DNA from 4 places in the Janthinobacterium goodfellowi genome. Region 1 is predicted to be linked to each of the others. Evidence: predicted binding sites of a transcription regulator. Region 1 holds the regulator's gene; each other region holds the start of a gene.
What was found. The regulator LexA, encoded in region 1, represses DNA repair genes until DNA is damaged. The targets are predictions, from matches to a motif close to ACTGTATNNNNATACAGT.

Region 1 (7,576 bases):
CCGAGAAGATCCGCGCCGAACTGCCTGGCGTGCATATCGACGTGGTCATGCCGATTCCCGATTCCTCGCGTCCGGCCGCCATCCAGCTGGCCATGGCGCTGAACATCGAGTATCGCGAAGGCTTCATCAAGAACCGCTACATTGGCCGCACCTTTATCATGCCGGGCCAGGCGGCGCGCAAGAAATCCGTGCGCCAGAAGCTCAACGCGATTCCCTCCGAATTCAAGGATAAAGTGGTCTTGCTGGTCGACGATTCCATCGTGCGCGGCACCACCAGCCGTGAAATCGTGCAGATGGCGCGTGAAGCGGGCGCGACGAAAGTCATCTTCGCCTCGGCCGCGCCACCGGTGATCTTCCCGAACGTGTACGGCATCGACATGCCGACGCGCGACGAGCTGATCGCCTACGGCCGCACGACGGAAGAAGTGTGCCGCGAAATCACGGCCGATTACCTGGTCTATCAGGATATCGGCGCGCTCAAGCAGGCGATCGCCGACGTCAACCCGGCCCTGACCAACTTCGAGGCCTCGTGCTTCGACGGCGTGTACGTGACGGGCGACGTGTCGCAGGAATATCTGGACCGCCTGGAATATGCGCGCCACCATCCGAAGGCGGCAGCACCCGAAGATACGCCGCGTTCCCAGCTGAACCTGAACCTGGCAACGACAGAAGCGTAATCATCTTGCCCGGCTAGCGCCGGGCTTTTTTTGCTCCGCGATCATGAACGATAAAAAAAACTACGGCTTTACCACCACCATCCTGCATAACGACCGCCGCAAGGGCATCGAGCATGGCTCGCTGCACAAGCCCGTGCACACCTCCGTCGCGTTCGGCTATGGCGATGCGCGCCAGCTCGCTTCCGTATTCCAGGGCAAGGAGCCGGGCTTCCGCTATGGCCGCCAGGGCAACCCCACCGTGTCCGCGCTGGAAGACAAGGTCAACAACATGGAAGATGGCGTGGCGACCCTGTGCTTCGCCACCGGCATGGGCGCCATCGGCGCCGTGGTGCAGTCCTTGCTGCGCGCGGGCGACCATGTCGTGTCGTCGGCCTTTTTGTTTGGCAACACCAACAGCCTGTGGCAAACGGTGACGGGCCAGGGCATCGGCGTGTCTTTCGTCGACGCCACCGAGGTGGCCAACGTGGCGGCCGCCATCACGCCGGCCACGCGCATCGTGTTCGTGGAAACCATCGCCAATCCGCGCACGCAGATCGCCGACCTGGCAAAGATCGGCGAGTTGTGCCGCGAGAAGGGCATCTTGTACATCGTCGACAACACCATGACGACGCCGTATTTGTTCCGCCCGAAAGCCGTGAGCGCGGGCCTCGTGGTCAATGCGCTGACGAAATCCATCGGCGGCCACGGCAATGCGCTGGGCGGCAGCTTGACGGACACGGGCGTGTTCGACTGGACGCGCTATCCGAATATTTTCGAGAATTACAAGAAGGCGGCGCCCGTGCAGTGGGGCATCGCGCAAATCCGCGCCAAGGCCTTGCGCGACTTCGGCGCCTCGCTGGGGCCGGAAGCGGCGCACCATATCGCCGTCGGCGCGGAAACCATGGCCTTGCGCATGGACCGTACCTGTTCGAACGCCCTGGCGCTGGCCACCATGCTGGCCGCCGACCCGCGCGTGGCGGCCGTGCATTACCCGGGCTTGGCGTCGCACCCGCAGCACGCGCTGGCGACGGACTTGTTCCGCAGCTATGGTTCGCTGTTCAGCTTTGAATTGAAGGATGGCATCGACTGCTTCGATTTCCTCAATCGTTTGAATCTGGCCATTCCAGCGAGCAACCTCGGCGACACGCGCACCCTGGTCATTCCAGTCGCCCATACGATCTTCTATGAGATGGGTGCCGAGCGGCGCGCCAGCATGGGCATCGCCGAATCGCTGATCCGCGTCTCCGTCGGCATCGAGGATGAGGTGGATCTGCTCGAGGATTTCCGCCAGGCACTCGATGTATAAGTCGCCGGACAAATGAAAAGGGCCGCAACAGTCATGCTGTTGCGGCCCTTTTTGTGTGCAGTCGTTTAATGCCAGCTGCGCATCAAGCCCACGGCCAGGCCTTCCAGGGCGAATTCATCTTCCGGCGACACGGTGATGACCTTGAAGTCCGGGTTTTCCGGCAGCAGTTCGATGACGGAGCCCGTCTTCTTGTAGCGCTTGACGGTGACTTCGTCGCCGATGCGGGCGACGACGATCTGGCCGTTCTTGGCGCTGTCGACCTTCTTGACGGCCAGTAAATCGCCATCCATGATGCCGGCGTCGCGCATGGACCAGCCGCGTACCTTCAGCAGGAAGTCGGGCTTGGCCGAAAACAGGGCCGGGTCCACGTTGTAGCTCGCTTCCAGGTTTTCCTGGGCCAGGATGGGCGAACCGGCCGCCACCCTGCCGATCAGGGGCAGCGACATCAGCAGCGCCGCCGGCACTTTCGATGGCGGCGCTTCGGCCGCCGCGCCGATCAGGCGGATGCCGCGCGAGGTGCCGGGCGAAATCTCGATGGCGCCCTTGCGGGCCAGGGCCTGCAAATGCTCTTCGGCCGCATTGGCCGATTTGAAACCCAGTTCATTGGCGATTTCGGCACGGGTGGGAGGAAAGCCCGTGTTTTCAATCGCGTCCTTGATCAGGTTCAGGATTTGTTCTTGTCGTGCTGTCAGCTTGATCATGAGCGGTGGGTGCATACTGAAATGCTGTCTATATGAACAGTCTGTATTTTTGTACAGTATCGTCCACTATGCAAGGGGATTTCCGTGTTTTCGGCGAATTTCGCAAGAAATACTTGTCCACGGGCGGAAAGTGCGGTGGCGCGCGGCCTTTTCGCGCGCTGGTGGAAGGAATGATTGAAACGTTTGCAAAAGGCGGTTATAATCTTCGGCTGACCTTCCCACACCCGTCTTGACGCCGGGGTGGGCGATTATCAATCCGACCTGAAGGAGTTTGCATGCGTCATTATGAAATAGTCTTTATCGTCCATCCGGACCAAAGCGAGCAAGTGCCCGCGATGATCGAACGCTACAAAGCCAGCGTAACCACCCGCGGCGGTTCGGTTCACCGCGTGGAAGATTGGGGCCGCCGTCAAATGGCTTACTCGATCCAAAAGCTGCCTAAAGCACACTACATCTGCCTGAACATCGAATGCGACAACGAGACCCTGGTCGAGTTGGAAACAGCATTCAAATTCAATGATGCCGTGTTGCGTCACCTGACCGTTAAAATGAAGAAAGCTGAAACAGCTCCTTCGCCGATGATGAAATCGGTACAACGCGAAGACGCGGCCAAAAGCCACCGCACCGAAGCACCAGCAGCCGCTCCAGCCGCAGCAGCAGCTTAATTCTTGACCAGGATCGTGCGCTGAACCAGCTACAAGTCACCGCCATCATTGCCGAGCGCGAAATATTGCGCTATACCCCGGCAGGGCTGCCGATTGTGAATGCAGTATTGCAACACAGTTCGCAGCAGATGGAAGCAGGGATTGCCCGTTTGACCGAGTTTGATGTTGCCGCGCTAGCCGCTGGCGAAATTTCAGGCAGGTTCAGCCAGGCAAGCTTGGGCGGGGTGTATCAGTTCACGGGTTTCCTGGCCAGGAAGAGCCGCAACAGCAAGAGTTTGGTGTTTCACATCATTGATTTTAGTGCAGTCAATTCTGACTAGCGCATTTTAGATACAGGAGCCTGACATGGCATTCGGTAAAAAGTTCGACAAAAATAAGCTCAAGCTTAAAGAAAAACGCAAACAGCAAAACCCTTTGTTCAAACGTAAGAAGTTCTGCCGCTTCACGGCAGCTCACGTTGAGCAAGTCGACTACAAAGACGTCGACACGCTGAAAGACTTCGTCCAGGAAAACGGCAAGATCATGCCAGCACGCCTGACCGGTACCAAAGCGCACTACCAGCGCCAAGTCGACACCGCAATCAAGCGCGCTCGCTTCCTCGCGCTGCTGCCATACACCGATCTGCACCACGCTTAATCGGTCAGATATTCCTGGAGAAGAACTATGCAAATCATTCTGTTAGAAAAAGTTGTTAACGTCGGTAACCTCGGCGAAGTCGTCAAAGTCAAAGACGGTTACGCACGTAACTTCCTGATCCCACAACGCCTGGCACGTCGTGCTACGGCAACCGCTGTGGCTGAATTCGAAGTCAAGCGCGCCGAACTGGAAAAAGCTGCTGCCGCCAAACTGGCCGCATCGCAAGCCCAGGGCGAAAAACTGAGCGGCCTGACCGTTCAAGTCGCTCAAAAAGCTGGCGTCGATGGCCGTCTGTTCGGTTCCGTCACCAACTTCGACATCGCTGAAGCGCTGACCAAGCAAGGTTTTGCTGTTGAAAAAGCACAAATCCGCATGCCTACCGGCCCGCTGAAGATCGTTGGCGAGCACAACGTTTCGGTTGCTCTGCACACCGACGTGGTCGTGGAAGTTGTTATCGCTGTCGTTCCAGACGCGAACGCGTAATCGTCTGCGGGCCTGGCCCGCAAGCGCTGCCGCACTATGAAAAGCCGGGTTCGCCCGGCTTTTTTGTGGCCTTTTTTTCGCTCATTTTCAGCCCTTTATTTTTGCCAGCACGCCGAAGCGGGTATAATTCGCGCCATGAACGCCCCCTCTGATCCGCAACTGGATTCCCTCCGTATTCCGCCGCATTCGATCGAAGCAGAACAATCCGTTATCGGTGGTCTGCTGCGCGACAATGCCGCCTATGACCGCATCGCCGACTTCATGCATGCGGAGGATTTCTATCGCTATGACCATCGCATCATCTTCGAGCAAATCGTCAAGATGGTTAACGCTTCCAAGCCAGCCGATGTCATTACTGTTTTTGAAACCCTGACCCAGCTCGGCAAGGCCGATGATGTGGGCGGACTCGCTTACCTGAACGCCATGGCGCAAAACACGCCATCGGCCGCGAACATCCGGCGCTACGCCGAGATCGTGCGCGACCGCGGCGTGCTGCGCAAACTCATCACCGTCGCCGACGATATCTCCGGCACGGCCTTCAGCCCGCAAGGCAAGGAAGTCAAGCAGATGCTTGACGAGGCCGAGTCGAAGATTTTCGCCATCGCCGAAGAAGGCGCGCGCGGCGCCCAGGGCTGGACCGCCATCCAGCCCCTGCTGACGCAGGTGGTCGAGCGCATTGACGAGCTGTACAGCCGCGACAACCAGAGTGAAATCACGGGCGTGCCCACCGGTTTCATCGACCTCGACCGCATGACCTCCGGTCTGCAGCCGGGCGACCTGGTGATCGTGGCGGGCCGTCCGTCGATGGGCAAGACGGCGTTTTCCGTCAACATCGGCGAAAACGTGGCCATCGACAGCGGCTTGCCCGTGGCCGTGTTCTCGATGGAGATGGGCGGCGCCCAGCTGGCCATGCGTATGCTCGGCTCCGTCGGACAGCTCGACCAGCACCGCCTGCGCACGGGCCGCCTGAACGACGAAGACTGGCCGCGCCTGACGAATGCGATCCAGAAGATGAACGACGCGCAGTTGTACATCGATGAAACGCCGGCGCTCAACTCGATCGAATTGCGCGCCCGCTCGCGCCGCCTGTCGCGCCAGTGCGGCAAGCTGGGCCTGATCATCGTCGATTACTTGCAACTGATGTCGGCCAATACGCCGGGCGATAACCGCGCCACGGAGATTTCCGAGATTTCGCGGGGCTTGAAAGGCCTGGCGAAGGAACTCGGTTGTCCCGTGATCGCGCTGTCCCAGCTGAACCGCTCGCTGGAACAACGTCCCAATAAACGTCCCGTCATGTCCGACTTGCGCGAATCGGGCGCTATCGAGCAGGATGCCGACGTGATCCTGTTCATTTACCGCGACGAGGTGTATAACCCCGACTCGCCGGACAAGGGAACGGCCGAAATCATCATCGGTAAACAGCGTAACGGCCCAATCGGCAGCATCCGCCTCACCTTCATGGGGCAGTACACCAAATTTGGCAATTACAGTGGTGGCCTGGCGCTTTACCAAGGCGACTAAGACTCAGCAGCACTGGCAATTCCATTGGCCGCCCCCTCATACGGGGCGGCTTTCTGTAGTAAATAACACGACTCAATGCTTAACGGAGAATGACATGTTTGGACGCTTGATGCCCACTGAGGGCAAGTTTTTTGAATTGTTTAACCAGCACGCGGAACTGTGCGTCAAGGGCGCGAAAGAGATGCTCGGCCTGATGACCAATTTCGACGACCTGGAAAACCGCGTGCACGCGATTGAAAGCATCGAGAAACAGGCGGACAAAGTCACCTACGCCACCGTGGAAATGCTGCACAAGACCTTCATCACGCCGATCGACCGCGATGACATCCATCAGCTGATCACGCGCCAGGACGACATCCTCGACCTGCTGGAAGATGCGGCGCAAACCGTCTCGCTGTACGACCTGAAGGCCGTCACGCCGGAAGCCAAGCGCCTGGCCGAACTGGTGCTGGCCTGTACCGAGAAAGTGCGCGACGCCGTCGCCATGCTGCACAACATGGACAACTCGCGCAAGATCGTCGCCATCTGCGAAGAGATCGACCGCCTGGAATCGGACGCCGACCACGTGATGCGCGCCGCCATGTCCAAGCTGTTCCGCGACGAGCCGGACGTGCGCAACCTGATCAAGCTGAAAGCGATCTACGAAATTCTGGAAACCGTGACCGACCGTTGCGAAGATGTGTCCAATATTATCGAAGGCATCATCGTCGAAAACGCGTAAGCGTTGGGCCTGTCCTGAACCAGAATCAGAAAAGAAACTATAATGACCATACAAATCAGCATCTACGTGCTAGGCCTGTTGATCGTCCTGGCGCTGCTGTTTGACTTCATGAACGGCTTCCACGATGCCGCCAACGCGATTGCCACGGTGGTCTCGACGGGCGTCTTGAAACCGCAAACCGCGGTTGCCATGGCCGCCACGTTCAACTTCGTCGCCATCTTCGTGTTCCACCAGCTGACCGTGGCCGCCACGGTGGGCAAGGGCACCATCGACCCGGCCGTGATCGACCAGTACGTGATCTTCGGCGCGCTGATGGGCGCCATCTTCTGGAATTTGTTTACCTGGTACTACGGCATTCCATCGTCGTCCTCGCACGCCCTGATCGGCGGCCTGGTGGGCGCCGCCGTCGCCAAGTCGGGCACGGGCGCGCTGGTCGCGGCCGGCCTGTGGAAAACCGTGGCCTTCATCGTCATCGCACCCGTGCTGGGCTTCGTGTTCGGCTCCATCATGATGCTGATCGTGTCGTGGATCTTCGTGCGTTCGACGCCACGCAAGGTCGACAAGTGGTTCCGCCGTCTGCAACTGGCATCGGCGGCCGCCTACAGCCTGGGCCACGGCGGCAACGATGCGCAAAAAACCATCGGCATCATCTGGATGTTGCTGATCGCCGCCGGCTACTCGAGCGCGGCCGATGCCATGCCGCCGATGTGGGTCATCATCTCGTGCTACACGGCCATCAGCTTCGGCACCCTGTTCGGCGGCTGGCGCATCGTCAAGACCATGGGCCAGAAGATCACCAAGTTGAAACCGGTCGGCGGCTTCTGCGCCGAAACGGGCGGCGCCATCACCCTGTTCGTCTCGACGGCGCTGGGCATTCCCGTGTCGAC
Region 2 (7,576 bases), 140 kb from region 1:
CGCAACAAGTCGAGCAACACCGCGCCATGCTGCAGCAAGCCTACAAATTGTTCGGCGCGCGCCATTACCGCCACTATGATTTCCTGCTGGCCTTGAGCGACGAGTTCGGCGGCATCGGCCGCGAACACATGCAGTCAAGCGAAAACGGCGTCAAGCCCGGTTATTTCAGCGAGTGGGACAAGAACGAGGCGGGCCGCGTGCTGCTGCCGCACGAGCTGGTGCACTCGTGGAACGGCAAGTTCCGCCGCCCCGCCGGCCAGGACACGCCGGACTTCAACACGCCGCTGCAAAACAGCCTGCTGTGGGTCTACGAAGGCCAGACGCAGTACTGGGGCAATGTGCTGGCGGCCCGCTCCGGCCTGGTGGCCCCGGCCCACATGCGCGACCTGTTCGCTGCGACGGTAGCCCATTACGACATGATGCCCGGGCGCAGCTGGCGCACCATGCAGGACACGACGAACGACCCCATCATCAATGGCCGGCGCCCCATCGCCTGGAGCAGCTGGCAGCGCGACGAGGATTACTATATGGAAGGCGCGCTGGTCTGGCTCGACGTCGACACCACCATCCGCGCACTGTCGGGCGAGCGCCGCTCGCTGGACGACTTCGCGCGCGCCTTCTTCGGCATGCAGGATGGCGATACAAGGCCCCTGCCCTACACCTTCGAGGACGTGGTCGCGGCCCTGAACGCCGTGCAGCCGCACGACTGGGCCGCCTTTTTGCGCACGCGCCTGGAGAGCCACGGCCCCGGCGCACCGCTCGATGGCCTGGCCCGCGCCGGCTGGAAACTGGTCTACCGCGACACGCCGACGCCGTTCATGAAGGCCAATGAAGAGCGCAGCAAGAGCACGGACCTGACGTACTCGCTGGGTTTGACGATCGACAAGGACGGCAAGCTGGGCAAGCTGCTGTGGGACGGCCCCGCCTTCCAGGCGGGTTTGTCGGGCAACACGACCTTGCTCGCCGTGAATGGCACGGCTTACACGCCCAAGCTGCTGAAGGCGGCCATCCAGGCGGCCAGGACGAGCCCGCAGCCGATCAACCTGCTGGTCAAAAAGGGCAAGCAATTCCAGACGGTAGCGCTCGACTACCACGGCGGCTTGCGCTACCCGCAACTGGAACGCATCGCCGGCACGCGCGACCGCCTGTCGGCCATCCTGCAGGCGCGCTGAGGCGGAGATTGCCCGGCGATTTTGCGCCGCGCCCCCCATGCGGGGCCGGCTTTTGGTGTATGCTGGCGACATGAACAATGACACCGACATCCAGCTCAGCGGCCCCTTCAAGGCCACCGACGGCTCCGGCCGTGCCCACGACATCAAGGCCATCCGCATCTTCGACGAAGGCTACGGCATCATCGACGTCTACGTCGATTTCGCCGCCCCGCTCGAAGCGGGCGCCTACAAGGACAAGACCCTGGTCGGCCACATCCTGGCCCGCCTGCGCAGCCTCGGCTACGTAGGCCCCGACTTCGGCCACGGCGACCTGGGCCTGCAAGACAAGAAACTGATCGTCCTGGAAGCGCCCGAGGAATTTTCCGCCTTTGCAGTCAGCAAGGGCTGGAAGGATCTATCCGCCGAATTTGACGAAGACTGAGAACACCTGACCAAATCTACTGCGCGTCGCGCTTTGCGGCCGGCGATGCTCACCGTGCTTTAGCACGGCTGCGCTTCTCGGCCACAAATCACTGCCGCTCGCTACGATTTTGTCAGGTGTTGTAAAGTACCAATAGTATCCGCGCCGCGCCAGCTTCTGCTGACGCGGCGTTTTTCATGGGCGACCGCTTAGTTCAGCTTAGTTGATATAACGCGCGCTCCAGGCGGCGATCACGTTGGCGACATAGGCGGCATCATCGCGCCCCGTCAATAAGTGGTCTGCATCGTCGAGCGAGACGAAGCTTTTCGGGTGCTTCGCGGCCGTGAAAATATCCATGGCGTTCGACAGGCTCACCGTCGTGTCGTTCGGCGCGTGCATCACCAGCAGGGCGCGGCGCAGGCCGGCGATGTGCTCCTTCAAACTGTGGCTGCCCGCGTCGTCGACGAATTGCTGGCGGATGCGGAAGGGCCGCCCTTCCAGCTGCACCAGCGCTTCGCCTTCGGCGGCGATTCGCTCCAGATGCTCGCTGAACATGCGCGTCACGTAGGCGGGCGTGCTCGGCGCGGCCAGGGTGGCGATGGCGGTCGCTTCCGGCACGTGCGCGGCGGCGGCCAGCACGGCGGCGCCGCCCAGGCTATGGCCGATCAGCAATTGCGGCGCAGCATGTTTTGTCCGCAGGAAATCGGCGGCGGCGACCAGGTCGTCCACGTTCGACGAAAAATTGGTGGCGGCAAACTCGCCTTCGCTGGCGCCCAGTCCCGTGAAGTCGAAGCGCAGCACGGCGATGCCGTGTTCCGTCAAGCCTTGCGCGATGCGCCGCGCGGCCAGCACGTCCTTGCCGCAAGTAAAACAGTGGGCGAACAGCGCGTAGGCGCGGATGGCGCCGTCGGGCGCGTCGAGGCGCGCCGCCAGCACATGGCCGTGCGCGCCGGGAAAATCTTGCCGGGTGGATTTCATTGTCTCAGATCAAAGCTGCCGCGCAGGGCGGCCGATGGCGCATTGTAGCGCCGCCCGGCCGCCGCCTGTTTTAACCACGCTTGGGAATATCCACGCCCCTGGCAACGGCGGGCCTGGCAAGGAACGCGTCCAGCGCGCGCTGCACGTTCGGGAAATTGCTAAACCCGACGAGGTCGCCGGCGCCATAGAAGCCCACCAGGCAGCGCACCCACGGGAAGATGGCGATGTCGGCAATCGTGTACTGGCTGCCCATGATCCAGTCGCGGCCCTGCAGGCGCTGCTCGAGCACGCCCAGCAAACGCTTCGCTTCGCCCAGATAGCGTTCGAGCGGACGCTTGTCTTCGTACTCCTTGCCGGCGAATTTGTGGAAGAAGCCCACCTGGCCGAACATGGGACCGATACCGCCCATCTGGAACATCAGCCATTGGATGGTTTCGTAGCGCAGGCCCGCATCCTGGGGGATGAACTTGCCCGTCTTTTCCGCCAGGTACAGCAGGATGGCGCCCGACTCGAACAGAGCCAGCGGCTTGCCGTCGGGACCGTTCGGGTCGAGGATGGCGGGAATCTTGTTGTTGGGATTGAGGGACAGGAAGGCGGGCGACAGCTGGTCGTTCTGCTCGAAGCTGACCAGGTGCGGCTCGTACGCCAGGCCCAGCTCTTCCAGCAGGATCGAGACCTTGATGCCGTTCGGCGTGGGCAGCGAGTACAGCTGCAGGCGCTCGGGATGCCGGGCAGGCCATTTTTGGGTGATGGGAAAGTCGGAAAGCGGTGTCATGGATATCCTTCATTTCAATTAAAGACGCGACGCAAGAAAGCAAGTATAGCCAAGCATGGCCGTTTCAGCAGGACAGCCCTTTCAGCCAAACAAACCATGCAAAAACCAGCGCGGTGCGGCGTCCTCTCCGCTGCCGGCGATGCGTTCGCGATAGACCCAGTAGTGGGCGTGGTCGAGGCCTTCCGCAATAAAATAATCGCGCGCCTGCGACTGGCCCCACCAGCCTGCTTCGATGCGCTCGGCAACGGACACCATTTTCAAGGGCGAGCCATAGAAGGGCCGGTGCTCGCGCATCAACAGGGCGATGGGCTGGGCCAGCAGCCAGCCGGGACGGGGCATGCCGGGCAAGCCGGGCGGCAAGTCGGGTGGCGCGCTTTTCCCGCTGGCCCTGGCCGGCAGCGGCAGCCACTGGTTGGCCGCCTCGGGGCGGTAATCGGCGCGCGGCACTGCCTGCAAGACATTTTCCATGCCCAGGCGCGCCACCAGCAATTCCAGCAGACGCTGGCGCTCCTGCGGCGTGCCGCCCGGCTCGGGGAACAGGGTCTCGCTGGGCGGCGTCATCGGCTGCACCTGCAGCGCTTCCAGGGTCAGGCCGATCACGGGCGCCTCCAGCACCAGCTGCGCCAGGCGCTCCTTGAGCAGGCGCACCAGATGCTCGTCGCGCCAGACGGCTGTACCCAGCGCCAGGTCGATGACGGTGGGCGGGCGCGCCACCCTGCCCCGCTCGTGCGCCAGCAGCAGCTGTATGCGCTCGACGGCAAATTGCCGCGCGCACAGCCAGCCCGTCATTTGCTGCAGCAGACGGCGCGCGCCGAACAGCAGCGCGTCGGCGTGCTCCACGCGGTCGAACAGTTCCAGGCTGGCGCGGAACGTGGGCGGCGCCTCGATCCAGACGAACAGTTCCGTGCTGTGGCCATGCGCGTCGTCGAGCATGTCCAGCAAGGCCCCGCCGCAGCGGCGCTGCAAGCCGGGCCGGGGCAAGTGGCGCAGCTGCCCCAGGGTGCGGCAGCCGATGCCCTCGAACCAGTCGAGCCAGGGGCGCGCGGGCGGCAGCAAGGCGCACGGCAGGCGGTCGAGGCGGCGCACGAGGCTGGCCATGCTCAAGGTACGGCCCCGGCGCGTGGCGGCACGCGCCAGCAGCCAGGCACCGCGTGCCGTGGGGGCGCACGACAGCTGGGCCGTATAGCCCAGTGCGCGCAAGCTGGCCGCGATGTGCCGGCACAGGGCGCGCACGCCGCCGAACAGGCGCAGGCTGGCGCCCGCATCGACGAGCAGGGTCGCTTCCTCGCCCTGCGCCACCAGCGGCGAATATTGCAGCAGCGCCAGCGCCACCGCCTGCAGGGCCTGCGCTTCCAGCTCGGGCGAACGCTCGTGCAGGCGCGCCTGCGGCGCCAGCATCAGCGCGCCCGCGCGGCGCATGCCCGGCCGGATGCCGGCGGCCAATGCCAGCGGCGACACGGCCATCACTTGCTCCTGCTCCAGCACCACGCCGAGGCTGTCAGCCGACCAGCGCGGGCAAAACACTTCGAGCGGAAGCCGGGGCAGGCACAGGCCGATCCAGAGTCGCATGGCGTAGCAATAATGAAGGAGGTTGCAGGGGCAGGAACAGGGGCGCGTCACGCTGCGGTCCCCGGCGCTTGATGAAGCCGATCTCGATGCCGCCGGCGGCCGGGCGCACGGACAGGCGCAGCGGCGCGGGCGACGCATCCTGCGCGCCGTGCAGCGGGCGCAGCATGCAGAACAGGGTGTTGCCCGACTGCGCCGCCAGATGCAGCCGGCGCAGGCTGTCGGCGCGCACGTGCGATTGCCAGAACAGCAGGGCGCCGCACGTGCCGCTGCGCAAGATGTTCTCGGCCGCCCACAAGGCATCCTTGCTGCCGGCGCTTTTGAGCCACAGCAGCTGCGACGGCGCCAGCCCCTGCGCGGCAAGGGCCAGCGCCTGCGGCGGATGGGGCGGCTGCAGCAGCACGATGGGCAAGCCCGGCAGCTGCGCCAGCGCGGGCGCCAGCAGCCGCAATTCGCCGCTGCCCGGTTGCTGTACCAGCAGATCGATGAGGCTGCCGCTGGGCCAGCCGCCGCCGGGCAGCTGCGCGGACAGGGCGGCAAAGCCCGTGTCCAGGCAGCGCGCGGCGCCCTGGCCCAGCTGCGATGCGCGCCACAGGGACGGGTGCAAAGCTTCCGGCGACGCCATCAATTGGGAATGTTGCATAATTGAATATTAAGATGAGTACTGTATGCATATACAGTACTATCCGGACCCGCTTTTGGCAAGGCTTATCTGCGCAGCGCCTGCCCGCAGGCCGCTCCGCCATGTCCGAAAAACCCCGTTTCTGGCATCGATTGCTGTACCATAAGCACTCTCCTTACCGCTCGGCAATGCACCGGGCGGCTTCCTCCGTCCATAAGGAAACGCATTTGACCACCATCCAAATCATCAGCGCCATCGTCTTCGGCCTTGCGCTCATCCACACCTTCGCCGCCAAGTCGTTTGAAACATTATCGCGGCGCCACCCCCGCCATGCGGGCTTGCTGCACTTGCTGGGCGAAGTGGAAGTCGTGTTCGGCTTCTGGGCCTTCATCCTGATCATCATCATGGCCTTTGTCTCGGGCAGCGATGCGGCCATCGAGTATGCCGAGTCGCGCCATTACACGGAACCGCTGTTCGTCTTCGTCGTCATGGTCGTGGCCGCCTCGCGCCCCGTGCTCGACGCCGTGCAGCGCCTGCTGAAAGGCGTGGCGCGCGTGATGCCGCTGCGCACGGAACTGGCCCTCGTCTGGCTGGGCCTGGCGCTCGTGCCCCTGACGGGCTCCCTGATCACGGAACCGGCCGCCATGACCCTGGCCGCGCTGATGCTGGCGCCGCAAATCTTCCGTCCCGGCATCCCAGAATGGCTGAAATACGGCGCCTTGGGCGTGCTATTCGTCAACGTTTCCATCGGCGGCACCCTCACCTCGTATGCGGCGCCGCCCGTGCTGATGGTGGCCACCACGTGGAACTGGGACAGCGCCTTCATGGCCACCCATTTCGGCTGGAAAGCCGCCATCGCCGTGCTGGTCAACGCCACGGGCGTGAGCATCTTGCTGCGCAAATATCTGCACAGCAACACGTCCGACATCAAGCCGAAAGCCGGTGAAGTCGAAGCGCCGAAAGTGCCGCTGGCCGTCAGCCTCGTGCACATGATCGTGCTGGCCGGCGTCGTCACCCTGGCGCATCATCCCGTGCTGTTCATCGGCCTGTTCCTGTTCTTCCTCGGCTTCGTGCAGGCGTATGAGCGCTATCAAAGCCCGCTGATCCTGAAGGAAGGCTTGTTGGTCGGCTTCTTCCTCGGCGGCCTGGTGGTTCTGGGCGGCATGCAGCAATGGTGGCTGCAGCCCATCGTCTCGAGCCTGAAGCCGCTGGCCCTGTTCTTCGGCGCCCTGGGCTTGACGGCGATCACGGACAATGCGGCCCTCACTTACCTCGGTTCGCTGATCGTCGGCATGACGGACGAAGCGAAATACATGCTGATGGCGGGCGCCGTGGCCGGCGGCGGCCTGACCGTCATCGCCAATGCGCCGAACCCGGCCGGCGTGGCCCTGCTGCGCCGCGGCTTCAAGGATGAATCGATCGGCGCCGTCGGCCTGCTGGCCGGCGCCCTGCTGCCGACGGCCGTGGCGGGCCTGGCCTTCCTGGCTTTGTAGCCACCCCAGTGCGGCGGCCACCCGGCCGCCGCTTTAATTGCCTTCGTAGACGAGGAAATGCAGCCGGTCATAGAACAGGCTGTAGGCATAGTCGAACGTGCCCACGCTGCGAAAACCCTTGTGCAGATACACTTGCAGCGCTTCGCTCTTTTCCCACACCGTCAAGGTGATGCGCGCACAGCCCTTGCGGCTGGCCAGGTCGCGGATTTCATGGAACATTTGCCGGAACAGGCCCTGCCCCCGATATTTCTCGTCGATGGCCAGGCTGCTGACGAAACAGTCGTCGGCGCGCGCATGCGCCAGCACGAAGGCGTCATACGCATCGTCGAGCGCCTTCATGTCATCGCGGTAATATGACACGGCGCCGCAGGCCTGGAATTCGGCCATCGTCGCGGCCGTGAAAAAGCCGATGAAGCGCTCGTCCTCGTCATGCAGGCCGTGGATGTGCGCCAGATACGGATCGATGTTCTGCCGCCGCTGCAATTCGACGAACTGCAGATTGAGTTTATTTCCAAAAGAGCAGTATTCCAGATAACTGGTGGCAAACAGCAATTTGGCCATGCGGTTCTT
Region 3 (7,576 bases), on a different contig from region 1:
CGGACGGCTGGTCCGACAGCAATCGCTTGACGCGCTCGGCTTCGTCGCGCAGCAGCTGCTGCTGGCGCGGGTCGAGCAGGCGGCTGCCGACGGCGTCACGCAGGCCGCTGCCTTCCATGAAAGCGTCGACCAGCACGGTGACGAAGTCTTCGCCGCCCAAAAAATTGTCGCCGGCCGAGGCGCGCACTTCCATCACGCCTTCGAACAGTTCCAGGATCGACACGTCGAACGTGCCGCCGCCCAGGTCGAAGACGAGGAATTTGCTTTCCTGATCCTTGTCGCGGATGCCATAGGCCAGCGCGGCGGCCGTCGGCTCGTTGAGCAGGCGCTCCACGCGCAGGCCCGCCAGCTGGCCGGCGATGCGCGTGGCCTTGCGCTGCGCATCGCTGAAATACGCGGGCACGGTGATGATGGCTTCCTCGACCTTGTGTCCCAAAAAGGCTTCGGCATCTTCCTTCAGCGCGCGCAGCACCATCGACGACAGTTCTTCCGGGCGGAATTGCTGCGTGCCGAGGGTGATCTTCTTTTCGCTGCCCATGTAGCGCTTGAAGACGGCCGCCGTCAGCTGCGGGTGCGTCTGCAGCCGTTCGCGCGCGGCGCGGCCCACCAGCACGGTGCCGTCGTCATCGATGCTCACGCACGACGGCGTCAGGTGTTCACCGAGCGCATTCGGGATGATGGAAGCCTTGCCGTCGCGCCAGATGGCGACCAGGCTGTTGGTGGTGCCCAGGTCGATACCGATGATCATCAGATATCCGCCTCCGCCTCATTGCCGTGTTCCTCGATCCAGGCGCGGCGTCCTGCCGCTTCGCCCTTGCCCATCAACATATTGAAGCGCGAGGCCGAGGCCATGTGGTCGATTTCACCGAGCGTCACGGGCAGCAAACGGCGCGTGTCCGGATTCATCGTCGTTTCCCACAGCTGCTCGGCGTTCATCTCGCCCAGGCCCTTGAAGCGCGAGATCGACCAGGCGCCCTGTTTCACGCCTTCCTTGCGCAGCTTGTCCTCGATGGCGAGCAGCTCGCCGTCGTCGAGCGCATAGATTTTCTGCATCGGCTTCTTGCCGCGCGCCGGCGCGTCCACGCGGTACAAAGGCGGACGGGCGATGCAGATGTGGCCCTTGTTGATCAGGACCGGGAAGTGCTTGAAGAACAGGGTCAGCAGCAGTACCTGGATGTGCGAGCCGTCCACGTCCGCATCGGACAGGATGCAGATCTTGCCGTAGCGCAGGCCCGACAGGTCGGGCGAGTCGCCCACGCTGTGCGGATCGACGCCGATGGCCACTGCAATGTCATGGATCTCGTTATTGGCGAACAGGCGGTCGCGGTCCGTTTCCCACGAGTTCAGGACCTTGCCGCGCAGGGGCAGGATCGCCTGGAATTCCTTGTCGCGGCCCATCTTGGCCGAACCGCCCGCCGAGTCGCCCTCGACGAGGAACAGTTCATTGCGCGCGATGTCCGACGATTCGCAGTCGGTCAGCTTGCCGGGCAACACGGCCACGCCCGAGGATTTTTTCTTTTCCACTTTTTGCAGCGAACGCTGGCGCGACTGCGCCTGCTTGATCACGAGCTCGGCCAGCTTCTTGCCATAGTCGACGTGCTGGTTCAGCCACAGTTCCAGCGGCGGCTTGGTGAAGGTCGACACGAGGCGCACGGCGTCGCGCGAATTGAGGCGTTCCTTGATCTGGCCCTGGAATTGCGGGTCCAGCACCTTGGCCGACAGCACGAACGATGCGCGCGCGAACACGTCTTCCGGCAGCAGTTTCACGCCTTTGGGCAGCAGCGAGTGCATCTCGACGAAGTTTTTCACGGCGCCGAACAGGCCGTCGCGCAAGCCCGATTCGTGCGTGCCGCCATTCGAGGTGGGAATCAGGTTGACATACGATTCGCGCACGATGGCGCCTTCTTCCGTCCACGCCACCACCCACGCCGCGCCTTCGCCTTCGGCAAAGCCTTCCGAGTCCGGGCCAGCGTATTGCGCGCCTTCGAACAGGGGAATCAGGGTTTCGCCATTCGATACCTGCGCCAGCGTTTCGGTCAGGTAGCCGCGCAAGCCTTCCGCGTACTGCCAGGTCTGCGTATCGCCCGTCTTCGCGTTGGTCAGCGTGACGGTCACGCCCGGCAGCAGCACGGCTTTCGAGCGCAGCAGGCGTTGCAGCTCCGTTTGCGAGATGTTCGGCGAATCAAAGTATTTTGCATCGGGCCAGGCGGTGACGCGCGTGCCCGACTTCTTGCCGTCGCGCGGGGCGGGGCGGGAACTCAGGGGCTCGATCACGTCGCCGTTGGCAAACACCATGTGGTGCAAGCCGTTGCCGTCGCTTTCCTTGCGCCAGACGGTGATTTCCAGGCGCGTCGACAGCGCATTGGTGACGGATACGCCGACGCCGTGCAAGCCGCCCGAGAACGCGTAGGCGCCGCCCGAACCCTTGTCGAACTTTCCGCCCGCGTGCAGCCGTGTAAACACGATTTCCACCGTCGGCACGCCTTCTTCCGGGTGCAGGCCGACGGGAATGCCGCGGCCATTGTCTTCGACGGTGATGCTGCCATCCGTGTTTTGCGTCACGGCGATATGCGTGCAATGACCGCCCAGCGCCTCGTCGGAGGCATTGTCGATCACTTCCTGAATGATGTGCAGCGGATTTTCAGTGCGGGTGTACATCCCCGGGCGCTGCTTGACGGGTTCCAGTCCTTTCAGGACACGGATGGATGATTCGCTGTAGTCGGATGCTGGTTTTTTAGTGGCCATACGTGTTCAAGCTAAGTAAAGACAGTGGTTGGAACGCCACGCCAGGGCACTGCGGGGCGCAATGACAGCGGCGGCGATAACTGTATGAATATACAGTATATCCCGTCCAGCGTCACTGGGGGAGGGCAGTGCGGCAGGCTTGGCGTCCTTGTGCGGACGCTCGCGCATTCTATCTTGTCCGGCGAGCAATAGCGCTACTCCAGGGCAACAACGGTGCGCCGCGCGCGTGGTTTTGCGCCAATTGTGATGGATTTTATGCGGTAAAGCCGCCTTTTTTACATCTTGTTTACAGCTGCCTTCCCAGTCTTTACGAATTTTTTAGACCCTTTTGGCTAATCTGCTCACTATCAAAACAAACCTGAATGAGGGTGGGAATGGATCTCGTATATCTCGGCTTGATTGCCGTGTTTTTCGTCCTGGCGGCCGGCTTTGCCGTCGCCTGCGACAAATTAGGGAGCGTCAAATGAACGCGTTTTATGTGCTGGGCGCCGTCGTCTCGGCCGGCCTGCTCGTGTATTTGCTGGTGGCGCTGCTGAAGGCGGAGGAACTGTGATGACGACGCAATCGATACTGTTATTGGTGGCCTTCCTGGCCGTGCTGCTGGCCGCCGGCTATCCGCTGGGCCTGTACATGGCCAGGGTGGCCGGCGATGGCCCCGTGCGCGGCCTGGGCTGGCTGCAAAAGCTGGAAAACCTGCTGTACCGCTGGTCCGGCCTTCCCGCCGACAAGGCCATGGGCTGGAAAAGCTATGCCATCGCCCTGATCGTCTTCAATACCGTGGGCGCCGTCTTCGTCTACGGCCTGCAGCGCCTGCAGGGTTTCCTGCCCTTGAATCCCCAGGGCCTGGGCGCCGTCAGCCCCGATTCCTCGTTCAATACCACCGTCAGCTTCGTCGCCAATACCAACTGGCAGGGCTACGGCGGCGAACAGACCATGAGCTATCTGACGCAGATGCTGGGCATGGCGTGCCAGAATTTCTTTTCGGCGGCCACCGGCATCGCCGTGATCTTCGCGCTGGTGCGCGGCTTCGCCTCGCGCTCGGGAAAATCGATCGGCAATTTCTGGGTCGACCTGGTGCGCTCGACCCTGTACATCCTGCTGCCGCTGTCCCTGGCCCTGTCCGTCGTCTTCATGGGCGAAGGCATGATCCAGAATTTTTCCGCCTACAAGGAAGTGACCCTGCTCGACCACGTGGCGTATGAAACGCCGAAGGTGACGGCAGACGGCCAGCCCGTGCTGGACGCCGCCGGCAAACCCGTGATGGAAGCGCAAGTGGCGACGACGCAGACGATCGCCATGGGTCCCGTCGCGTCGCAGGAGTCGATCAAGCTGCTGGGCACGAATGGCGGCGGCTTCTTCAATGCCAATTCCTCGCACCCGTACGAAAACCCCACCGTGCTGTCGAACTTCCTGCAGATGCTGGCCATCTTCATCATTCCCGCCGGCCTGTGCTTCACCTTCGGCCGCATGGTGGGCGACATGCGCCAGGGCTGGGCCGTGCTGGCCGCCATGACCCTGATCTTTGTCGTCTTGACGGCGGGCGTGATGAGCGCCGAGCAGCAGGCCAATCCTGCCTTGCAGGCGCTGGGCGTGGACCAGCAGGCCAGCAGCCTGCAATCGGGCGGCAATATGGAAGGCAAGGAAACGCGCTTCGGCATCAGCTCCTCGACCCTGTTCGCGGCGGTGACGACGGCCGCATCGTGCGGCGCCGTCAATTCCATGCACGACTCCTACATGCCCCTGGGCGGCATGGTGCCGCTGCTGCTGATGCAGTTCGGCGAAGTGATCTTCGGCGGCGTGGGCACGGGCCTGTACGGCATGCTGATGTTCGCCATCCTGGCCGTCTTCATCGCCGGCCTGATGATAGGCCGCACGCCTGAATACCTGGGCAAGAAAATCCAGGCGTATGAAATGAAGATGGTGTCGCTGGCCATCCTGATCACGCCCGCCCTCGTATTGACGGGCACGGCGATCGCCGTGATGGTCGAACCGGGCAAGATCGGCGTGGCCAATCCGGGCGCCCACGGTTTCTCCGAGATCCTGTACGCCTTCACGTCGGCGGCCAATAACAACGGCAGCGCGTTTGCCGGCCTGTCCGCCAACACGCCGTTTTACAACGTGATGCTGGCGATCGCCATGTGGTTCGGCCGCTTCGGCGTGATCGTGCCCGTGCTGGCGGTGGCCGGTTCGCTGGCGGCCAAGCAGCGCCTGTCGGCCAACGCGGGCACCATGCCCACGCACGGCCCCATGTTCATCGGCCTGCTGATCGGCGTCGTCGTGCTGGTTGGTGTATTGAATTACGTTCCCGCGCTGGCCCTGGGCCCGATCGTCGAACACCTGCAACTTTTCATCAAATAAGAGGCTACCATGTCACGCACAAGCCTGACTTTGTTCGATTCCGCACTGATTGGCCCCGCCATCGTCGATGCGTTCAAAAAACTCGACCCCCGCACGCAGTGGCGCAGCCCCGTGATGTTCGTCGTCTATGTCGGCAGCATCATCACGACCCTGCTGGCCATCCAGGCCCTGAACGGCCAGGGTGAAGCGCCGTTCGGCTTCATCGTCGCCGTCGCCGTGTGGCTGTGGTTTACCGTGCTGTTCGCGAACTTCGCCGAAGCGCTGGCCGAAGGCCGCAGCAAGGCCCAGGCGGCCTCGCTGCGCGCCCTCAAGCAGACGGTGATGGCGAAGAAAATGCAGACGCCGAAATACGGCACCTCCTGGCTGCCCACGCCGGCGACCGACCTGCGCAAGGGCATGACGGTGCTGGTCGAGGCGGGCGACGTGATTCCCGCCGACGGCGAAGTGACGGCCGGCGTGGCCTCCGTCGACGAAAGCGCCATCACGGGCGAATCGGCGCCCGTCATCCGCGAATCTGGCGGCGACTTTTCCGCCGTCACGGGCGGCACCCGCGTGCTGTCGGACTGGCTGCTGGTGCGCGTTTCCGTCAACCCGGGCGAAGCCTTCATCGACCGCATGATCGCCATGGTCGAAGGCGCCAAGCGCCAGAAGACGCCGAACGAGATCGCCCTGACGATTTTATTGGTGGCCCTGTCGATCGTGTTCCTGATCGTCACCGTGACCTTGCTGCCGTATTCGCTGTTTTCCGTGGCGGCGGCCGGCACTGGCACGCCGGTGACGATCACCGTGCTGATCGCGCTGCTCGTGTGTTTGATTCCGACCACCATCGGCGGCTTGCTGTCGGCCATCGGCGTGGCCGGCATGAGCCGCATGATGCAGGCCAATGTGATCGCCACCTCGGGCCGCGCCGTGGAAGCGGCCGGCGACGTCGACGTGCTGCTGCTCGATAAGACGGGCACCATCACCTTGGGCAACCGCCAGGCATCGAGCTTCGTGCCGGCGCCCGGCGTGACGGAGCAGCAGCTGGCCGACGCGGCGCAGCTGGCCTCGCTGGCCGATGAAACGCCGGAAGGGCGCAGCATCGTCGTGCTGGCCAAGCAGAAATTCAATATCCGCGAACGCGAGATGGCCAGCCTGCACGCCACCTTCGTGCCGTTCACGGCGCAGACGCGCATGAGCGGCGTGGATATCCCGGGCGAGCAGCAGGTGCGCCAGTTGCGCAAGGGCGCGGCCGATTCCATGAAAAAGTATGTGGAAGCGCTGGGCCAGCCGTATCCGGCGGAGGTGGGACGCGCCGTCGATGACATCGCGCGCCGCGGCAGCACGCCGCTGGTGGTGGTGGACGACGGCCGCGTCATGGGCGCCGTGGAACTGAAGGATATCGTCAAGGGCGGCATCAAGGAGCGCTTCGCGGAACTGCGCCGCATGGGCATCAAGACCGTCATGATCACGGGTGACAACAAGCTGACGGCGGCCGCGATTGCCGCCGAAGCGGGCGTGGACGATTTCCTCGCCGAAGCGACGCCGGAAGACAAGCTGAAACTGATCCGCAGCTACCAGGCCGAAGGCCGCCTGGTGGCGATGACGGGCGACGGCACCAACGATGCACCGGCGCTGGCCCAGGCCGACGTGGCCGTGGCCATGAACTCGGGCACGCAGGCGGCGAAGGAGGCGGGCAATATGGTCGACCTCGATTCGAACCCCACCAAGCTGCTGGAAATCGTTGAAATCGGCAAGCAGATGCTGATGACGCGCGGGTCGCTGACGACGTTCTCGATCTCGAACGATATCGCCAAGTACTTCGCCATCATCCCGGCCGCCTTCGTGGGCACCTATCCGCAGTTGAAGGCGCTCGACATCATGCACCTGGCCAGCCCCGCCTCGGCCATCATGTCGGCCGTGATCTTCAATGCCCTGATCATCGTCGTGCTGATTCCGCTGGCGTTGAAGGGCGTGCAATACCGGGCCATCGGCGCGGCCAGCCTGTTGCGCCGCAATCTGCTGATCTATGGCCTGGGCGGCATCGTCCTGCCGTTCATCGGGATCAAGCTGATCGACATGCTGCTGTCCGCACTCAATTTAGTCTAAAGGAACCATCATGAGCACTATCGTCCGTCCCGCCCTGGTCCTGTTTGCCGCGCTGACCGTGATCTGCGGCGTCGTCTATCCGTTTGCCACGGCCGGCATCGGCCAGCTGGCCTTCAACGATGAAGTCAACGGCAGCATCGTCGAGCGCGGTGGCAAGCCCGTCGGCTCGACGCTGATCGGCCAGTCCTTCACATCGCCCAAGTATTTCTGGGGCCGGCCGTCGGCCACCGCGCCGATGGCCAATAACGGCGCCGGTTCGGGCGGCTCGAACCAGGGGCCGACGAATCCCGCCCTGGTGGACGCCGTCAAGGCACGCATCGCCGCCCTGCAGGCAGCCGATCCCGGCAACCGCAAGCCGATCCCCGTCGACCTGGTGACGGCGTCG
Region 4 (7,576 bases), 230 kb from region 1:
CACGGGCGCCATGGCCACGCCCGAGGTGTCGCCAGCCTGCAGCTGGCCATCGGCCACGAGCAGCATCTTCATGAAGTTGCGCAGGGATGTGGCGCGGTTGACGGGCTTCGACAGGCCCGTCGCCGACCACAGGCTGCCCACGGCGCCATCCATGAAGCACACCCCCGTGGCACTGTCGGCGCGCGGATACGGCCCCTCGCCCACCAGCACGTAGCGCACCTGCGCCAGCGGCAAGGCAAAGGCGGCGAACAGCCGGCCCTGCGTGGGCAGGTAATCGTCGGCGGCCAGCGCCGGCAGATAGGCGGGATCGGCCGCCATCACGGCCTGCAAGCCGCGCAGCAGGATGGGTCGCCAGGAAGCATGCGCCAGGGACAGGGCATCGGTGATGCTGGCAGGAATGGTGGTTGCGGTCATGGCGCGTCAGTAAAATATTTGGGCAAACGCAAATTGTAGCCTAACGGCAAGCGGGTATTGACTGCCCAAATCAAGCACGCATAAAAAAACCCCGCCTGTTGCCCGGCGGGGTGTTCTGGCTCGCGCCTTTAAAAACTATTCGGCGTCGGGCTGCTGCGACGGATGGGCGGCGGCAAAGGCCGGCAAGCCGGCGCAATGCACATGGATGCGCGCCACGCGCGGGTAAGGCGCCAGGTCGATGGCGAAGCGCTGCGCATTGAACACTTGCGGCACCAGGCAGCAATCGGCCATCGTCGGGCTGTCGCCATGGCAGAACAGGCCAACTCCGGCCGGATCGCCCTGCGCCAGCAGCGCTTCCACGGCCGCCAGTCCTTCGGCCATCCAGTGGCGGTACCACTCCTGCTTGGCCTCGTCCGACAGTCCCAGCGTGTTTTTCAGGTATTTCAGGACGCGCAGGTTCGTCAGCGGATGGGCGTCGCAGGCGATCGCCAGCGCCAGCGCACGCACGCGGGCCCGTCCCAGCGCGTCCGCCGGCAGCAGCGGCACGGCTGGCCGCGTCTCGTCAAGATACTCGAGCATCGCCAGCGACTGCGTCAGGATGGCGCCCTCGTCGTCGAGCGCCGGCACCAGGGCCGACGGATTGACGGCGCGGTAGGCCGGCAGCAGTTGCTGTCCGCCGTCCTGCAGCAGGTGCACGGGGATGCTGTCGTAGGCGATGCCCTTCAAATTGAGGGCAATGCGCACGCGGTAGGCGGCCGAACTGCGAAAATAGGTGTACAGCTTCATGGGGCGCCCTCCCCTCAGGCGCGGCCGGCATACAGCGCGACCGTCTGCTCGATGCTGCCGAAGATGCTGGCGCCCGCCGCGTCGCGCATTTCGATGCGCACCGTGTCGCCGAACTTCAGGTACGCCGTCTTGGGTGCGCCGTGTTCGATGGTTTCATACATGCGTACTTCAGCCAGGCAGCAGTAACCCACGCCGCCATTTTCGATGCTGGAACCGAACAGGTTGCCCTGCTTGTTCGACACGGTGCCCGAGCCGACGATGCTGCCGGCGCCCAGTTCGCGCGTCTTTGCCGCATGGGCGACGAGCTGCGCAAAATTGAAGGTCATGTCTTCGCCCGCATTTGGTTTACCGAACGGCTTGTCGTTCAAGTCCACCAGCAGCGGCAGGTGCAGCTTGCTGTCCGCCCAGTCGGCCCCCAGCTCATCGGGCGTGACGGCAACGGGCGAAAACGCGCTGGCCGCCTTCGACTGGAAGAAACCGAAACCCTTGGCCAGTTCGCCCGGGATCAGGTTGCGCAAGGATACATCGTTGACCAGCATCACCAGGCGGATCGCTTTCGCCGCGTCGTCCTCGCTGGCGCCCATGGCCACGTCGCCCGTGACGACGGCCACTTCCGCTTCCAGGTCGATGCCCCACTCTTCCGACAGGGCGAAGATGGGGTCGCGCGGGCCGATAAAACTGTCCGAGCCGCCCTGGTACATCAGCGGGTCCGTGTAGAACGAGGCCGGCACTTCCGCGTTGCGCGCCTTGCGCACCAGTTCCACGTGGTTGATGTAGGCGGAACCGTCGGCCCACTGATAGGCGCGCGGCAGCGGCGAGTGGCACAGATTGGCGTCAAACGGCTGCGCATCCGGCGCCTGGCCCGCGTTCAGGGCCGCGTAGGCCTGTTCCAGTTTCGGCGCCACGGCGTCCCAGTTGTCGAGCGCCGCCTGCAGGGTGGGGGCGATGGCGGCCACGCGCTGGTATTGGCGCAGGTCGCGGCTGACGAGGATCAGGGCGCCGTCGCGGCTGCCGTTTTTCAGGGTTGCGAGTTTCATGGAGTGTGTTCCTTGTTAGGCGTAGTGTTCAGATGGATGTCGTGTGCGGCGCTCAGGCGTCGGCCGGCGCATGCATCCAGGCGGCGTGCTTCGGTGCGCGGCGCGTCTGCGACCATTCTTCCAGCATTTCCCATTTGACGGCGTCCAGTTTGGCCATCATCTCGGGCGTGCCCACGTTGGCCGCCAGTTCCAGGCGGTGGCCGTTGGGGTCGAAGAAATAGATCGACTGGAAGATGGCGTGATTGACGGGACCCAGCACCTCGATGCCGCCGGCCACCAGGCGCTCCTTGGCGGCCAGCAGTTCCTCCATGCTGCCCACTTCCAGCGCCAGGTGCTGCACCCAGGCCGGGGTATTGCGGTCGCGGTCCATCGGCGGCTGCGTCGGCAGTTCAAAAAAGGCCAGCACATTGCCCTGGCCCGCGTCGAGGAAGACGTGCATGTACGGGTCCGGCGCCTTGGTCGACGGCACCAGGTCCTCGGCGATGGCGAGGACGAAATTCATGTTCAAATGCTTGACGTACCACTCGACGGTCTGCTTCGCGTCGATGCAGCGGTAGGCGACGTGGTGGATTTGCTTGATCTTCATGTGCTTGTCTCCAATGGATGGCGCCGTGGGCGCGATGGCTGGCCTGTTTTTCAGCTTTTCACCATTAGAATCGACTTACAGCTATCATACAAACAATTTTTAACCATCGATTTATCGGATTATCTTATGAGTCCCAGCCTGCGACAGATGCGCGCCTTCGTGGCGCTGGCCAAGACCGGCAGTTTTACCCTGGCCGCCGAATACCTGCACGTGACGCAATCGGCCTTGAGCGGCTTGATCAAGGAACTGGAAAGTGTGCTGGGCGTGCGCGTGGTCGAACGCAGCACGCGCAAGACGCAGCTGTCGGAAATCGGCCGCGAACTGTATCCGCTGTTTGAAAAGATGATCGAGGACCTCGACGGCGCCATGGCCGGCATCGCCCAGCGCAAGGCCCTGAAGACGGGCCTGGTGCGCATCGCCGCGCCGCAGATGATGGCGTGCACCCTGCTGCCGGAAGTGATCGCCGCCTACCGCCAGGCGCACCCGGACGTGCAGCTGCGCCTCGTCGATTGCCCCGTGGAAAACGTGTCGGCGCGCGTCTTCAGCGGCGAAGTCGATTTCGGCATCGGCCCCGAGCGCGACCCGACGGCGGAAATCGCCGCGCAAGTGCTGTTCGAAATGCCCTTCGTGCTGGTCTTCCCCGAGCAGCATCCGCTGCAGCAGAAAGAGCGCGTCACCTGGGCCGACGTGGGCGACTACCCGTTCATCTCGCTGCAGGGCCAGTTCACGGAACGCCTGCTGCGCGACATGCACGGCGCGTTTCGCGAGCTGTCGCTCAACCCCTACAATGAAGTGACGTTCATGACGACGGCGCTGGCCATGGTCAGTGCCAACCTGGGCATCACGGTCTGCCTGCCGTACGCGGAACCGATGGTCAAACTGTACCAACTGCAGATGCGCGCCCTGCACGAGCCGGAACTGACGCGGCGCTTTTTCGTCTACACGAAGACGGGGCGTTCGCTGTCGCCGGCCGCCGAAAGCTTCATGGCCTTCCTGTTCCGCTTTGTAGAGACGCACGAGTGGAATGTGGGTGCGGGCGGCCCCGCCGCCCGCGAGGCGCTGCCGGCCGGCGGCCCGGCCGGCGCCCCTTTATAATGGTGCATCGCCCCTTCTCCGCTTGCACCATGACCCAGCCTGACCAGAACGCCCTGTCGCCCACCGACGCCGCCACCATCGCCATCAACCAGCGCATGAACAAATTCGACGGCCATGAGCAGGTCTGGCTGTTCGGCTACGGCTCGCTGATCTACAAGGCGGACTTCCCCTATATCGAACGGCGCCCAGCCAGCATCGAAGGCTGGACGCGGCGCTTCTGGCAAGGTTCGCACGACCACCGGGGCACGCCGATGGCGCCGGGCCGGGTCGCCACCATCGTGCCGCAGGCGGGCGCCGTGTGCGACGGCATGGCGTATCTGATCACGCCCGAAGTCTTCGCCCACCTCGACCACCGCGAAAAAAACGGCTACCTGCGCTTGGCCACCGACATCACTTTCGAGGATGGCAGCAAGGTCGAAGGCCTGGTGTACATCGCCAACGAGGAAAACGCCGCCTTCCTCGGCGCCGCGCCGGAACTCGATATCGCGCGCCAGATCGCCCGATCAAACGGCCCCAGCGGCCCGAACAGCGAATACCTGCTGCACCTGGCCAGCGCCCTGCGCGAACTGGGCAAGAGCGATCCGCATGTCTTTGCCATTGAGCAACATCTGGCGCAGATGCAGGAACAGGATAATGCCGCACGATAGCGCCGCAGCACACCCCTGCGGCATCAGCGCTGACGCTGGTTTAACTTAAAACAAATCCAGCTGCCCCGCATTGCCTTTTTTTACTTTTGCGCCCAACGGCGGCACCACCAGTGGCCGGCGGAACTGCGTGCAATCGAGCTGCTTGAAGCGCCCTCCCTTGCCGTGCAGCCCCAGCCGGTGCACGGCCTTTTCAAAGCGCTGGCGGATGAGGTCAGCCCACACGCCTTCGCCCCGCATGCGCGCGCCGAACGCGCTGTCGTAATCCTTGCCGCCACGCATTTCGCGCACCCGGTTCATCACGCGCTGTGCCCGTTCCGGATAGTGCGCTTCCAGCCATTGCTGGAACAAGGGACTCACTTCCCACGGCAGGCGCAGCACCACGTAATGGGCGTGGATGGCGCCCGCGTCGCGCACGGCTTCGAGCAGCTGCTCGATTTCCGGCTCCGTCACGAAAGGAATGATGGGTGCGATGCTCACGCCCACGGGGATGCCCGCCTCCGTCAGGGTGCGGATGGTGCGCAGGCGCCGCGCCGGTGCGGCCGCGCGCGGTTCCAGCGTGCGCGCGATGGCCGGGTCCAGCGTCGTGACAGTGACGGCCACGGCGGCCAGGCGCCTGGCCGCCATGGGTGCCAGGATGTCGATATCGCGCTCGATCAGCGACGATTTCGTGATCAGCGCCACGGGGTGATCGCACTCGTGCAGCACTTCCAGCACGCGCCGCGTCAGCTGTCGTTCCCGTTCGCACGGCTGATACGCATCCGTGTTGACACCGAGGGCGATCGGTTCGGGCACGTACGACGGCCTGGCCAGTTCGCGCCGCAACAGTTCGGGGGCGTTCACCTTGGCGTAGATGCGGCTTTCGAAGTCCAGGCCCGGCGACAGTCCCAAATAGCTGTGCGTAGGGCGGGCAAAGCAATAAATACAGCCATGTTCGCAACCCCGGTAGGGGTTCAGCGACACATTGAACGGCAAATCGGGCGAAGCGTTGCGCGTGAGGATGGTGCGCGCCTGCTCGTCGCTGACCTGCGTCTTCCAGGTCGGCGCCGCCTCCACATCCGCCTCGTCCAGGCCACCCACGCTCCAGCCATCATCGAAACCGGCGCGCGCATGCGCCTCGTAGCGCCCTTGCAGGTTCGAGACGGCCCCACGGCCCTTGTGCGCTTTCAGCGATTGCGGCGGCAGCATGGCTTGCCCGGCGAAGCTGTCATCGTGCTCTGGAATGATTGCTTTCATGAACGGCCCCATCAACTGTATATACGTACAGTATACTATGCCGCTGTGCGGCCAAGATCAAGGGCTACCGTACTGCCGTTTCAAGCTTTTTCGCCGTGCGGCATGACATAACTCAACTGCTGCGCGACAAAGCCGTCAAATGCCGTGATCAGGGGAACGAAGCGGGACGCGTCCTGCTCCAACTGCATCAGGGCATAGCACGTCGCTTCGAGGGTCGATAACTGGTCTGGCGCATGCGCCTTGCGGATCAGGTAATGGGAGGCAGGCGTATCGCGCAGCGGCAGGCGCGGCAGCTGTTGCAATGCAGGATTCAGGTACAGCATCTTGCGGCTCTTGCGCCAGGTGGCGTCCAGCACCACCAGCCGCAATTGGCTCGCCAACCGGGCCGGATCGAGCAGGATGGCGGGGTCGAGCGCTGGCGGCGGCGCGATGCCCAGCGAACGGTCGCCGGGCGTATCCGGGTACAGCAGCACATTGTGCTTGCCGGCCAGCAGTTCGGCGAGCGCGTCCGGGGCAAACTGTTCGCCCGTCAGCAAGCGGCTGTTGGGCAAGCTCAGGTGCAGCAGGCGGGCACTGCCCTTGGCGTTGTGGACTTCCAGCGGATGCTGGAGGATCAGCACTTCCACGGCGTGGGCAACGGGAACGATCCAGCGGCAGATGCAGCTGGCTGCGGCGCGCAGGCAGACCGGGCAGCGTGCGCGTTTGGCGGGTTCAGCCTGGAAGGAGGATGCGGCGCCAGGGCTGGAGGTAGCGCTGGGAATATGGCTGGGAATAGGGCTGGTGGTACGGCGGGTGGTCATGGCGGAGCGCGTTCGCGGCTGTCTTCAAGCCGCGATTGTAGCGCCCACGCCATGCCACGGGAAATCTGCGCTTAAAACTCTTCCCAGTCGTCGGTCCCGGATGCCACCGGGGCCTTCGGCGTGCGTGCGCGCATAGCTTCCGCTGGAGCCGCCTTGCCCGGCGTGGGCGCGGCCATGGCTGGTGCCGGCGCGCGCCGCATGGCGGGCCGCATGGCAGGTCGCGTGGCGGCATTGATTGGCGCAGAGGCCGCCGCAGACGGAGCCGCACTGGCAGAAACATATTGCTGCGTTGCATCGAGCTTGAACAGGCCCACCACGTCGGCCAGCTTGGCCGCCTGTTCCTGCATGGATTCGGCAGCCGCGGCCGCCTCTTCCACCAGGGCCGCGTTTTGCTGCGTCACCTGGTCCATCTGGCCGATGGCCTGATTGACTTGTTCGATGCCGGTGCGCTGCTCATCGCTGGCGTCGGTGATCTGGTTCATGATCTGCGTCACATGGCTGATGCTTTGCACAATTTCGTCCATGGTGCGGCCAGCCTTGTCCACCAGTTGCGAACCGGCCTCGACCTTTTGCACGGAATCGTCGATCAAGCCCTTGATTTCCTTGGCTGCCGCGCTCGAGCGCTGCGCCAGGTTGCGCACCTCGGAGGCCACGACGGCAAAGCCACGGCCCTGCTCGCCGGCCCGGGCCGCTTCCACGGCAGCGTTCAGGGCCAGGATATTCGTCTGGAAGGCGATGGCGTCGATGACGCTGATGATGTCGACGATCTTGCGCGAGGAATCGTTGATCGAGCCCATGGTGCTGACCACTTCCGATACCACCACGCCACCCTTGCTGGCGATCTGCGAGGCGTCGATGGCCAGCTGATTGGCGCTGCGCGCATTGTCGGCATTGAGTTTCACGGTGGAAGTGAGCTCTTCCATGGAGGACGCCGTCTCCTCCAGCGAACTGGCCTGCTCTTCCGTGCGCGAGGACAAA

Region 2: the regulator LexA is predicted to act here: its motif matches at 5,555-5,572, upstream of imuA (translesion DNA synthesis-associated protein ImuA).
Region 3: the regulator LexA is predicted to act here: its motif matches at 2,825-2,842, upstream of ACQ4WQ_RS27265 (DNA topoisomerase IV subunit B).
Region 4: the regulator LexA is predicted to act here: its motif matches at 5,813-5,830, upstream of ACQ4WQ_RS03855 (PA0069 family radical SAM protein).

What each region holds. Positions count from the first base shown of each region.
Region 1 covers NZ_JBNYXN010000001.1:633,344-640,919, forward strand. Annotated here, with positions in the region: gene purF (amidophosphoribosyltransferase) at 1-677, shown strand, start outside; gene ACQ4WQ_RS02875 (cystathionine gamma-synthase family protein) at 721-1,962, shown strand; gene lexA (transcriptional repressor LexA) at 2,028-2,663, opposite strand; gene rpsF (30S ribosomal protein S6) at 2,939-3,328, shown strand; gene priB (primosomal replication protein N) at 3,349-3,648, shown strand; gene rpsR (30S ribosomal protein S18) at 3,674-3,964, shown strand; gene rplI (50S ribosomal protein L9) at 3,992-4,447, shown strand; gene ACQ4WQ_RS02905 (replicative DNA helicase) at 4,583-5,968, shown strand; gene ACQ4WQ_RS02910 (DUF47 domain-containing protein) at 6,063-6,689, shown strand; gene ACQ4WQ_RS02915 (inorganic phosphate transporter) at 6,729-7,576, shown strand, end outside.
Region 2 covers NZ_JBNYXN010000001.1:497,517-505,092, reverse strand. Annotated here, with positions in the region: gene ACQ4WQ_RS02330 (M61 family metallopeptidase) at 1-1,172, shown strand, start outside; gene ACQ4WQ_RS02325 (hypothetical protein) at 1,243-1,593, shown strand; gene ACQ4WQ_RS02320 (alpha/beta hydrolase family protein) at 1,792-2,550, opposite strand; gene ACQ4WQ_RS02315 (glutathione S-transferase N-terminal domain-containing protein) at 2,621-3,325, opposite strand; gene ACQ4WQ_RS02310 (Y-family DNA polymerase) at 3,407-4,894, opposite strand; gene imuA (translesion DNA synthesis-associated protein ImuA) at 4,824-5,534, opposite strand; gene ACQ4WQ_RS02300 (putative Na+/H+ antiporter) at 5,741-7,006, shown strand; gene ACQ4WQ_RS02295 (GNAT family N-acetyltransferase) at 7,040-7,576, opposite strand, start outside.
Region 3 covers NZ_JBNYXN010000010.1:37,508-45,083, forward strand. Annotated here, with positions in the region: gene ACQ4WQ_RS27260 (molecular chaperone HscC) at 1-748, opposite strand, end outside; gene ACQ4WQ_RS27265 (DNA topoisomerase IV subunit B) at 748-2,745, opposite strand; gene kdpF (K(+)-transporting ATPase subunit F) at 3,209-3,298, shown strand; gene kdpA (potassium-transporting ATPase subunit KdpA) at 3,298-5,103, shown strand; gene kdpB (potassium-transporting ATPase subunit KdpB) at 5,113-7,191, shown strand; gene kdpC (potassium-transporting ATPase subunit KdpC) at 7,202-7,576, shown strand, end outside.
Region 4 covers NZ_JBNYXN010000001.1:858,884-866,459, reverse strand. Annotated here, with positions in the region: gene ACQ4WQ_RS03885 (uracil-DNA glycosylase family protein) at 1-414, opposite strand, end outside; gene maiA (maleylacetoacetate isomerase) at 550-1,200, opposite strand; gene ACQ4WQ_RS03875 (fumarylacetoacetate hydrolase family protein) at 1,215-2,237, opposite strand; gene ACQ4WQ_RS03870 (VOC family protein) at 2,290-2,823, opposite strand; gene ACQ4WQ_RS03865 (LysR family transcriptional regulator) at 2,950-3,918, shown strand; gene ACQ4WQ_RS03860 (gamma-glutamylcyclotransferase) at 3,948-4,565, shown strand; gene ACQ4WQ_RS03855 (PA0069 family radical SAM protein) at 4,611-5,750, opposite strand; gene ACQ4WQ_RS03850 (tRNA-uridine aminocarboxypropyltransferase) at 5,879-6,598, opposite strand; gene ACQ4WQ_RS03845 (methyl-accepting chemotaxis protein) at 6,670-7,576, opposite strand, start outside.